DNA from 2 places in the Streptomyces sp. NPDC051183 genome. Region 2 is predicted to be linked to the other one. Evidence: riboswitches for the same ligand, from Rfam matches in the RefSeq annotation. Region 2 holds a riboswitch; the other holds the start of a gene.
The links. Region 2 has a riboswitch for ZMP and ZTP ahead of AB0M99_RS11155 (bifunctional 5,10-methylenetetrahydrofolate dehydrogenase/5,10-methenyltetrahydrofolate cyclohydrolase). Riboswitches for the same ligand answer to the same signal wherever they lie in the genome.
Positions count from the first base shown of each region.

Region 1: another riboswitch for ZMP and ZTP. It lies ahead of glyA (serine hydroxymethyltransferase); the one in region 2 lies ahead of AB0M99_RS11155 (bifunctional 5,10-methylenetetrahydrofolate dehydrogenase/5,10-methenyltetrahydrofolate cyclohydrolase).

Region 1 covers NZ_JBFBBA010000006.1:206,622-211,682, reverse strand. Annotated here, with positions in the region: gene AB0M99_RS07680 (glutathionylspermidine synthase family protein) at 1-546, shown strand, start outside; gene rocD (ornithine--oxo-acid transaminase) at 560-1,768, opposite strand; ZMP/ZTP riboswitch at 1,878-1,968, shown strand; gene glyA (serine hydroxymethyltransferase) at 2,002-3,279, shown strand; gene trpS (tryptophan--tRNA ligase) at 3,612-4,625, shown strand; gene AB0M99_RS07660 (2'-5' RNA ligase family protein) at 4,765-5,061, shown strand, end outside.
Region 2 covers NZ_JBFBBA010000010.1:30,172-35,232, forward strand. Annotated here, with positions in the region: gene AB0M99_RS11140 (hypothetical protein) at 1-16, shown strand, start outside; gene AB0M99_RS11145 (RNA polymerase sigma factor) at 35-1,621, opposite strand; gene AB0M99_RS11150 (class I SAM-dependent methyltransferase) at 1,837-2,598, opposite strand; ZMP/ZTP riboswitch at 2,656-2,750, shown strand; gene AB0M99_RS11155 (bifunctional 5,10-methylenetetrahydrofolate dehydrogenase/5,10-methenyltetrahydrofolate cyclohydrolase) at 2,817-3,662, shown strand; gene AB0M99_RS11160 (peptide MFS transporter) at 3,780-5,061, shown strand, end outside.

The sequences.
Region 1 (5,061 bases), on a different contig from region 2:
CTGTCCGGCCGGTTCGTGGACCAGAAGCTCCGCTTCATCCGCAGCTGCTTCAAGCTCTACCCGTGGGAGTGGCTGGCCGCCGACGAGTTCGGCCCGCAGGTCCTCGGCACGTACGACCACGGCGGCGGCTCCGGCACGACCGCGTGGATCGAGCCGCTGTGGAAGATGCTGCTGTCCAACAAGGCGCTGCTGGCGATCCTGTGGGAGCTCTTCCCGGAGCACCCGAACCTGCTGCCCGCCTACCTCGACGGACCGCGCGAGCTCGCCGACACCGGCGGCCAGGGGTACGTCGCGAAGCCGCTGCTCGGCCGCGAGGGCGCCGGCGTGACCCTGCACCCGGCGGACGGGAGCGGCGAGCCGTTCGTCCCGGCCGAGGGGGAGGCGTACTGCTTCCAGGGCCTGGCCCCGCTGCCCGACTTCGACGGCAACCGGGTGGTGCTCGGCGCGTGGGTCGTCGAGGACGAGTCGGCGGGGCTCGGCATCCGGGAATCGGCGGGGCCGGTCACGGACGAGTACGCCCGCTTCCTGCCCCACGTCATCCTCTGACGGCCGAGGCCGTCTAGTCGGCGGCGAGGACCGACCGGAGCCGGTCCAGGCCCCAGTCCAGGTCCTCCTTGCTGATGACCAGCGGCGGCGCGATCCGGATCGTCGACCCGTGGGTGTCCTTCACCAGCACCCCGAGCTCCATCAGCTTCTCGGAGATCTCCCGGCCCGTCCCGCGCGCCGGGTCGATGTCGATGCCCGCCCACAGCCCGCGTCCCCGTACGGCCGTCACCGCGCCCCCGCCCACCAGCAGGTTCAGCTCCCGGTGCAGATGGTCGCCGAGCTCGGTGGCGCGCTGCTGGTACTCGCCGGTCCGGAGCATCGCGACGACCTCCAGGGCCACGGCGCAGGCCAGCGGGTTGCCGCCGAAGGTCGAGCCGTGCTCGCCCGGCCGGAACACGCCGAGCACGTCCCGGTCGGCGACGACCGCCGACACGGGCACGACCCCGCCGCCGAGGGCCTTGCCGAGGATGTACACGTCGGGGACGACGTCCTCGTGCTCGCAGGCGAAGGTCTTCCCGGTGCGGCCGAGGCCCGACTGGATCTCGTCCGCCATGAACAGGACGTTCCGCTCGCGCGTCAGTTCCCGTACGCCGCGCAGGTACCCGGCGGGCGGTACGAGGACCCCCGCCTCGCCCTGGATCGGCTCCAGCAGCACGGCCACGGTGTTCTCGGTGACGGCCGCGGCGAGCGCGGTGAGGTCCCCGTACGGGACGATCTCGAAGCCCGGGGTGTACGGGCCGAAGTGGTCGCGGGCGTCGTGGTCGGTGGAGAACGAGACGATCGTCGTCGTCCGGCCGTGGAAGTTGTCGGCCGCGACCACGATCTTGGCGTGGCCGTCCGGGACGCCCTTGACCTCGTAGCCCCACTTGCGGGCGGTCTTGACGGCCGTCTCCACGGCCTCGGCGCCCGTGTTCATGGGCAGCACCATCTCCTTGCCGCACAGCGCGGCGAGCTCGGTGCAGAAGTCGGCGAAGCGGTCGTGGTGGAAGGCGCGGGAGGTGAGGGTGACCCGCTCCAGCTGGGCGCGGGCCGCGTCGAGGAGGCGGCGGTTTCCATGGCCGAAGTTGAGGGCCGAGTAGCCGGCCAGCATGTCCAGGTACCGGCGGCCCTCCACGTCGGTCATCCACGCGCCTTCCGCGGTCGCGACGACGACGGGCAGCGGGTGGTAGTTGTGCGCGCTGTGCGCGTCGGCGGAGCGGATGGCATCAGCAGTTGTCGACACGGGGTCTCCGATCGTCCGTCAGGCCTGTGACGAGGGTGGCGTCACTTTCCATCCTCGCTCGTACAGCGGACGGAGAAACCTTTCTTGTGGCGCGCCCGCTAAGGTGGGCCGTACGCACGGCAACTGGCGCACGGAGAACCAACTCCGGGGGAGTCGTGCGCGCACGACCGCATACAGGGCCGCTCGCCTGGGCCTCGCGGGGACGAACCGACATCGACCCCGGAGGAGCCGCCATGACCGCGCGCCAGCCGTCCGCCCATCCCGCCCTTTTCGCGACCGACCCCGAACTGGCGTCGTTCGTACAGGCGGAGGAATCCCTGCAGGCCGAGACCCTGCGCCTGATCCCCAGCGAGAACTACGTGTCCGCGGCGGTGCTGGAGGCCTCCGGCACGGTGCTGCAGAACAAGTACAGCGAGGGCTACCCCGGCCGCCGGTACTACGAGGGCCAGCAGAACATCGACCGCGTCGAGGCACTGGCCGTCGAGCGCGCCAAGGGCCTGTTCGGGGTGGACCACGCGAACGTGCAGCCGTACTCCGGCTCGCCGGCCAACCTGGCGGTGTACCTGGCCTTCGCGAAGCCCGGCGACACCGTGATGGGCATGGCCCTGCCGATGGGCGGCCACCTCACCCACGGCTGGGGCGTCTCGGCGACGGGCTCCTGGTTCCGGGGCGTGCAGTACGGGGTCTCCGCCGGGACGGGGCTCATCGACTACGACGCGGTGCGCGACCTCGCGCTGGCCGAGCGGCCGAAAATCATCTTCTGCGGCGGCACCGCGCTGCCCCGGACGATCGACTTCGCGGCCTTCGCGTCCATCGCCGAGGAGGCGGGCTCGGTCCTGGTCGCGGACGTGGCGCACATCGCCGGCCTGATCGCGGGCGGCGCCCACCCCTCGCCGGTGCCGCACGTGGACGTGGTGTCCACCACCACCCACAAGACCCTGCGCGGCCCGCGCGGCGCGATGCTGATGTGCCGCGCGGAGCACGCGAAGGCCATCGACAAGGCCGTGTTCCCGGGCCTCCAGGGCGGCCCGCACAACCAGACGACCGCCGGCATCGCGGTCGCGCTGCACGAGGCGGCGCAGCCGTCGTTCGTGACGTACGCGCACGCGGTGGTGGCCAACGCCAAGGCCCTGGCCGAGGCGCTCCTGGCCCGGGGCTTCGACCTCGTGTCGGGCGGAACGGACAACCACCTGATCCTGATGGACCTGACGTCGCGGGACGTCCCCGGCAAGGTCGCCGCGAAGGCGCTGGACCGCGCGGGCATCGTGGTCAACTACAACACCGTGCCGTTCGACCCGCGCAAGCCGTTCGACCCGTCGGGCATCCGGATCGGCACGCCGTCGCTCACTTCCCGTGGGCTCGGGGTGGACCACATGCCGGTGGTGGCGGACTGGATCTCGCGCGCCGTCGACGCGGCGGCGAAGTCGGACGAGCCGGCCCTGGCCGCGATCCGCGCGGAGGTCACGGACCTGATGGCCGCCTTCCCGGCCCCGGGTCTCCCGCTGTCCTGACCCCGCGGCCCGGCTGCTGGGGGCGCTGCCCCCAGACCCCCGCGCCTCGAACGCCGGCGAGGCTGGATCTTTCAGCCCCGCCGGCGATTGAGGCGCGGGTGTGGGCAGTGCCCGCGAAGCCCCGCGCAGCGGCATCCCCCCGTGGCCTGAACGGAAAGCGGTCGCTCGGCCGGGGCAGGATCCGGACGCGCCGCTACTGTCCGGTACTCGGGCGGAGCCCCGGCGCGGGGCCGGGCGCGGGGTGCGGCCCCGGACGCGCCGGGCCCCGCGACCCGCACGGATCCGGCCAGCGCGCGGACAGAGTCCCGCCCCGCACCTGAGAGAATGAAGCCATGGCTTCTGATCGTCCTCGCGCGCTCTCCGGCATCCAGCCCACCTCCGGTTCGTTCCACCTCGGGAACTACCTCGGAGCCATCCGCCAGTACGTGGCCCTGCAGGAGACGCACGACGCCTTCTACATGGTCGTCGACCTGCACGCGATCACCATGCCGCAGGATCCGAAGGACCTCCGCGCGAACACCCGCCTCTCCGCCGCGCAGCTGCTCGCCGCCGGCCTGGACCCCGAGCGCTGCACGCTCTTCATCCAGAGCCACGTCCCCGAGCACGCGCAGCTCGGCTGGGTCATGAACTGCATCACCGGCTTCGGCGAGGCCAGCCGGATGACCCAGTTCAAGGACAAGTCCGCCAAGCAGGGCGCGAACAACGCCACCGTCGGCCTGTTCACGTACCCGATCCTCCAGGTCGCCGACATCCTGCTCTACCAGGCGAACGCCGTGCCCGTCGGCGAGGACCAGCGCCAGCACATCGAGCTGACCCGCGACCTCGCCGAGCGCTTCAACCAGCGCTTCGGCAACACCTTCACCCTCCCCGCGGCGCACATCGTCAAGGAGGTCGCGAAGATCTACGACCTCCAGGACCCGTCGATCAAGATGTCGAAGTCGGCGTCGTCCCCCAAGGGCCTGATCAACCTCCTCGACGAGCCCAAGGCCACCGAGAAGAAGATCAAGAGCGCGGTGACCGACACCGAGGCCGTGATCCGTTTCGACGCCGTGGAGAAGCCCGGCGTCAGCAACCTGCTCACGATCTACTCCACTCTCACGGGCGAGACGATCCCCGCTCTGGAGGCCCAGTACGAGGGCAAGGGCTACGGCGCGCTGAAGACCGACCTGGCCGGAGTGATGGTCGATTTCGTCACACCGTTCAAGCAGCGCACCCAGGAGTACCTGGACGACCCGGAGACCCTGGACTCCTTGCTGGCCAAGGGCGCGGAGAAGGCTCGGGCGGTCGCGGCGGAGACCCTCGCGCAGGCCTACGACAGGCTCGGACTCCTCCCCGCGAAGCACTGAGCGACAGAGTCCCCTGGCGATCTGGGGGGTGCTGGCGCCACACTGGGGCGGCAGCACTCGCACAGACCACGCCCGGCCCGCGCTCAGCACGGGCCCGGCCCGCGCACGGACGACCGGAACGACGACGGAGGAGAGACTCGTGGGGACCGTAACGCTCGGCGTTTCGATCGCGGTCCCGGAGCCGTACGGCAGCCTGCTCCAGGAGCGGCGCGCGGGCTTCGGGGACGCTGCCGCGCACGGCATCCCCACGCATGTCACCCTCGTACCGCCCACCGAGGTGGAGGCGGACCGGCTGCCGGAGATCCGCGCCCACCTGGCCGAGGTGGCGGCGGCCGGCCGCCCCTTCCCGATGCGGCTGGCCGGCACGGGAACCTTCCGTCCCCTCTCGCCGGTCGTCTTCGTCAAGGTCGTCGAGGGCGCCACGGGCTGCACCCGG
Region 2 (5,061 bases):
CTTCCGGCTGACCTGACCGCCAACCCGACCGGTTCTAGTCGAGGTAGTCGCGCAGCACCTGCGAACGCGACGGGTGGCGCAGCTTCGACATGGTCTTGGACTCGATCTGGCGGATGCGCTCACGGGTGACCCCGTACACGCGGCCGATCTCGTCCAGGGTCTTCGGCTGGCCGTCGTTGAGGCCGTAGCGCATGGAGACCACACCCGCCTCGCGCTCGGAGAGCGTGCCCAGGATCGACTGGAGCTGCTCCTGGAGGAACGTGAACGACACGGCGTCGGCCGGCACGACCGCCTCGGAGTCCTCGATGAGGTCACCGAACTCGCTGTCGCCCTCCTCACCCAGGGGGGTGTGCAGGGAGATCGGCTCGCGGCCGTACTTCTGGACCTCGATGACCTTCTCGGGGGTCATGTCGAGTTCCTTGCCCAGCTCCTCCGGAGTGGGCTCCCGGCCGAGGTCCTGGAGCATCTGGCGCTGCACGCGGGCGAGCTTGTTGATGATCTCGACCATGTGGACGGGGATGCGGATGGTGCGCGACTGGTCCGCCATGGCACGCGTGATCGCCTGGCGGATCCACCAGGTCGCGTACGTGGAGAACTTGAAGCCCTTGGTGTAGTCGAACTTCTCCACGGCGCGGATCAGGCCGACGTTGCCCTCCTGGATCAGGTCCAGGAAGAGCATGCCGCGGCCGGTGTAGCGCTTGGCCAGGGAGACCACGAGGCGGAGGTTGGCCTCCAGCAGGTGGTTCTTGGCGCGGCGGCCGTCCTCGACCAGGATCTCCAGCTCGCGCTTGAAGGCGGGCTTGTGGTCCTCCTCCTCTTCGAGCTTGTACTCGGAGAACAGGCCCGCCTCGATGCGCTTGGCGAGCTCGACCTCCTGCTCGGCGTTGAGGAGCGGCACCTTGCCGATGAGCTTGAGGTAGTCCTTGACGGGGTCGGCCGTGGCGCCGGCAACCATGACCGTCTGCGCCGGGGCGTCGTCCTCGTCGTCGTCGGACAGGACGAAGCCCTGGGTGCCGCCGGGCTTGGGGGCCTCCTCCTCGGTGTCGTCGACGAGGTCCTCGGCCGCCCAGTCCTCGCCCTCGGCCACGGGGGTCTCGCCCTCGTCGCCGTCCTTGGCGGTGGTCTTCTTGGCCGCGGTCTTCTTGGTGGCGGTCTTCTTCGCGGTGGTCTTCTTGACCGTCCGCTTCTTCGGCTCGGCGACGGCCTCGGCCGTCGTCTCGTCCTCGGCGGCGGTGGCCGGCGAAGCGGATATCGCCGCAGCGGTGGCCGGGGCCGGGCTGGTGGCGGAGGTCTTGCGCGCGCCGATGGGGCGCGGCGCGGCGGCAGCCTTCTTGGTGGCGGTGCGGGCCGGGGCAGCGGCCGCCTTGCGCGGCTTCTTGGCGGCAGCCTTCGTGGCGGGGGCGGCGCTGACGTGCAGCGCGACACCCTCCTCGTCCAGGACCTGGTTCAGGCTGCGCAGGACCCGCTTCCACTGGTCCACCGGGATGCGGCCGGCCTCGAAGGCCTGGCGCACGTCGTCACCGTTGATGTGACCCTGCTCGCGGCCGCGCTCCACAAGCGCGACAAGGGCCTCGGATTCGGCGATCTCCGTGGGGAACGTACGGGACGGGCTGAGCGACACAAGGAGCCTCTCGTTGCGAACAGATAAGGGGTGGGCGGGACATCATCGCGCGAACTCGGGAAACAGACCCGAGGGGGGTCTGTATTCCGGGGCCGCGCGAGGACACCTGTCGGTTCATCGCATGCCCGAGTCGATTCGTTACGCGCTGAATTGAGTGACCTGCGCCACGCTGTGGCGAGGCAACCATTCCGGCGCGATTCCGTCGGCCCCTTCCATCAGCCCGTTTTGCGGGCCTCGATGAGGAAACGGGCGGTGTGCGCGACGAACGGGCCTTCGCGTTCGATCTGTTCGTGCAGTTCGCGCAACCGGTCCCGGTACTGCCCGACCGTGAAGCCGGGCACCATCCAGATCACCTTCCGGAGGAAGTAGATCACGGCTCCGACGTCGTGGAACTCCGTTCGCAGCCGTTCCGAGCGCAGATCGACGATGTCGAGCCCCGCCTTCGTGGCGTCCGCGACCGCGTCGTCGGGGTGCCGGCCGCGCCGGACCTCCTCCGGCTGCGGGCCCAGGAAGTACTCGACCAGCTCGAAGACGCTCGCCGGCCCGACCTGCTGGGACAGGTAGGTGCCGCCGGGCCGCAGGACCCGTGCGATCTCGTCCCACCAGATGGTCACCGGATGCCGGCTGGTGACCAGGTCGAAGGCCTCGTCGCCGAACGGCAGCGGCGGCTCGTCGGCGTCGGCGACCACCACCGCGCCGAGCGGGTGCAGCAGCCGGGTCGCCCTGGCGATGTTGGGCGGCCAGGACTCGGTGGCCGCCATCAGCGGGGGCAGCGGGCCGGATCCGGCGAGGACCTCGCCGCCGCCGGTCTGGATGTCGAGGGCGGAGCGGACCCGGGCGAGCCGCTCGCCCAGCAGCCGCTGGTAGCCCCAGGAGGGGCGCTGCTCGGTGGCGCGGCCGTCGAGCCAGGAGAAGTCCCAGCCGTCCACGGATACGGACTCGGCCTCGGCGACGAGATGGTCGAAAGTTCGGGTCATGTCTGGATCGTCCCAGCTCGGGCGCCGGTCATCCACCGGATAAGTCGACTACAGTGGGCCGCGGGCCGTGACTGGCGTTCGGGTGGATCACCACCGGGGAGCGGCCCGGCGTACGGGACGTACGTCGACTGCCGCGCGCCTGGGCGAACCGCTACCGCGAACCGCAGCGACGTTCAGGAGACCCCGTGACGACTGCCCAGACCGCCACTGCCCAGCTGATGGACGGCACCGCCCTCGCCCGCCGCATCTCGGAGCAGACCGCCGCCCACGCCGCGAAGATCACCGAGCGCACCGGCACCGCCCCCTGCCTCGCGACCGTGCTGGTCGGCGAGGACCCCGCGTCCGTGACCTACGTACGCATGAAGCAGAACCGTTGCGCCAAGGCCGGGATCACCTCCCGCCACGTGGAGCTCCCGGCCGCGACCACCACCGAGGAGCTGGTGGCCACCCTCACCGCGCTCTCCGAGGACCCCGGGATCAGCGGCATCCTCCTCCAGCACCCCGTTCCGCACCACATCGACGAGCGCGCCGCCTTCGAGGCCATCGCCCCGGGCAAGGACGTCGACGGGGTCACCATGCACTCCTTCGCCGCCATGGGCTTCGGGCTGCCGGGCTTCGTCTCCTGCACCCCCGGCGGCATCATGCGCCTGCTCGCCGCCTACGACGTGGACCTCACGGGCAAGCACGCCGTCGTGGTCGGGCGCAGCGCGATCCTCGGCAAGCCGGCCGGGATGCTGCTCCTGGAGCAGAACGCCACCGTCACCTACTGCCACTCGCGCACCGTCGACCTGCCGTCGATCGTGCGCCAGGCGGACGTGCTGGTCGCCGCCGTCGGCAAGGCCGAGTTCATCCGGGGCGAGGACATCAAGCCGGGCGCGGTCGTCCTGGACGCCGGCTACAACGAGGGCAACGTCGGCGACGTCCACTTCGAGTCGGCCGCCGCCCGCGCCTCGCTGATCACCCCGGTACCGGGCGGCGTCGGCCCGATGACCATCGCCGTACTGCTGGAGCAGACCGTCCAGGCGGCCGCCGCGCAGGCCGGGCTGGCGCTCGCGGACCTCTGAGCAGGGACGAACGCCCCGGGCCCAACGGTCCGGGGCGTTTCGTTTCCCCCCGGTGGGGGCCGAAAGACCGATCCGTACCGGACGCCCCGAGGGTGCACTGGTCATGTGAACCCATCGATGGACATGCAGACAGGCGGCCCGGCGCGGAGCACGAAGCGGCGGCACCCGCGCGGCCTCGCCACCCTCGTCCTCGCCGAGCTGTGGGAGCGGTTCAGCCTCTACGGCATGGTCGCCATCCTCGTGCACTTCCTCGCGGCCTCCCGCGGCCACGGCGGCATGGGACTGCACCAGGGCACGGCCGAGGCGGTGGAGGGCGTCTACATGGCCATGATCTCGCTGCTGGCGCTGCCCGGGGGCTGGATCGCCGACCGCTTCCTCGGCGCCCGCCGCGCCGTCCTGTGGGGCGGCGTGGTCATCATGGCCGGCCACGTCCTGATGGCCGTCCCGAACCCCGTCTTCGTATGGCCCGGCCTGGTGCTCATCGTCATCGGCACCGGCCTGCTCAAGCCGAACATCTCCGCCCTCGTCGGCCGCCTCTACGCCCCCGAGGACGACCAGCGCCGCGACGCCGGCTACTCGATCTTCTACATGGGCATCAACCTCGGCGCGGTCATCGCCCCGCTCGTCGTCGGCTTCCTCGGGGAGGAGATCAACTGGCACCTCGGCTTCGGCGCCGCCGCCGTCGGCATGGCCCTCGGACTCGTCCAGTACGTCCTCGGCGGCCGCCGTCTCGCCCGGGAGCTGCGCGAGGAGCCCGTGGTCCGGCTGACCCCCGCCGAGCGGGCCCGGGTGCGCACGTCCTCCTCGTACGGGCTGGTCTTCACGGCCGTCCTGATCGGCCTGCTCGTCGCCGCGCACGCGCTGAGCATCGACAACATCACCTTCGTGCTCACGGTCGTCGCCGTGGTCGTACCGGCCGGCGTGCTCCTGTCGATGTACCGCAGCCCCAAGGTCACCGCGACCGAGAAGACCCGGCTGCGGGCCTACGTCTGGCTCTTCCTGGCCGCCACGCTGTTCTGGCTGGTCTACGACCAGATGGGCAACGAGCTGAACATGTTCGCCGCCCAGAAGACCGACCTGAGTCTGCTCGGATGGCACATCCCGGCCAGCTGGACGCAGTCGCTGCCCTCGCTGTTCGTGATCGTCCTGGCCCCGCTGTTCGCGTCCTTCTGGGTGCGGCGCGGCCGGCACATGAGCACCCCGTTCAAGTTCGGCCTGGCCCTGCTGCTGACCGGCGCCTCCTTCGTGGTCATGTCGGGAGCCGCGGCCATCGCGTCCAAGGGCGTCAAGGTCTCGCTGATGTGGCTGGTCGGCGTGTACGTCATCCAGGTCATGGGCGAGATGTGCCTGAGCCCGGTGGGCCTGTCGGTCACCACCAAGCTCGCGCCGCGCGCCTTCA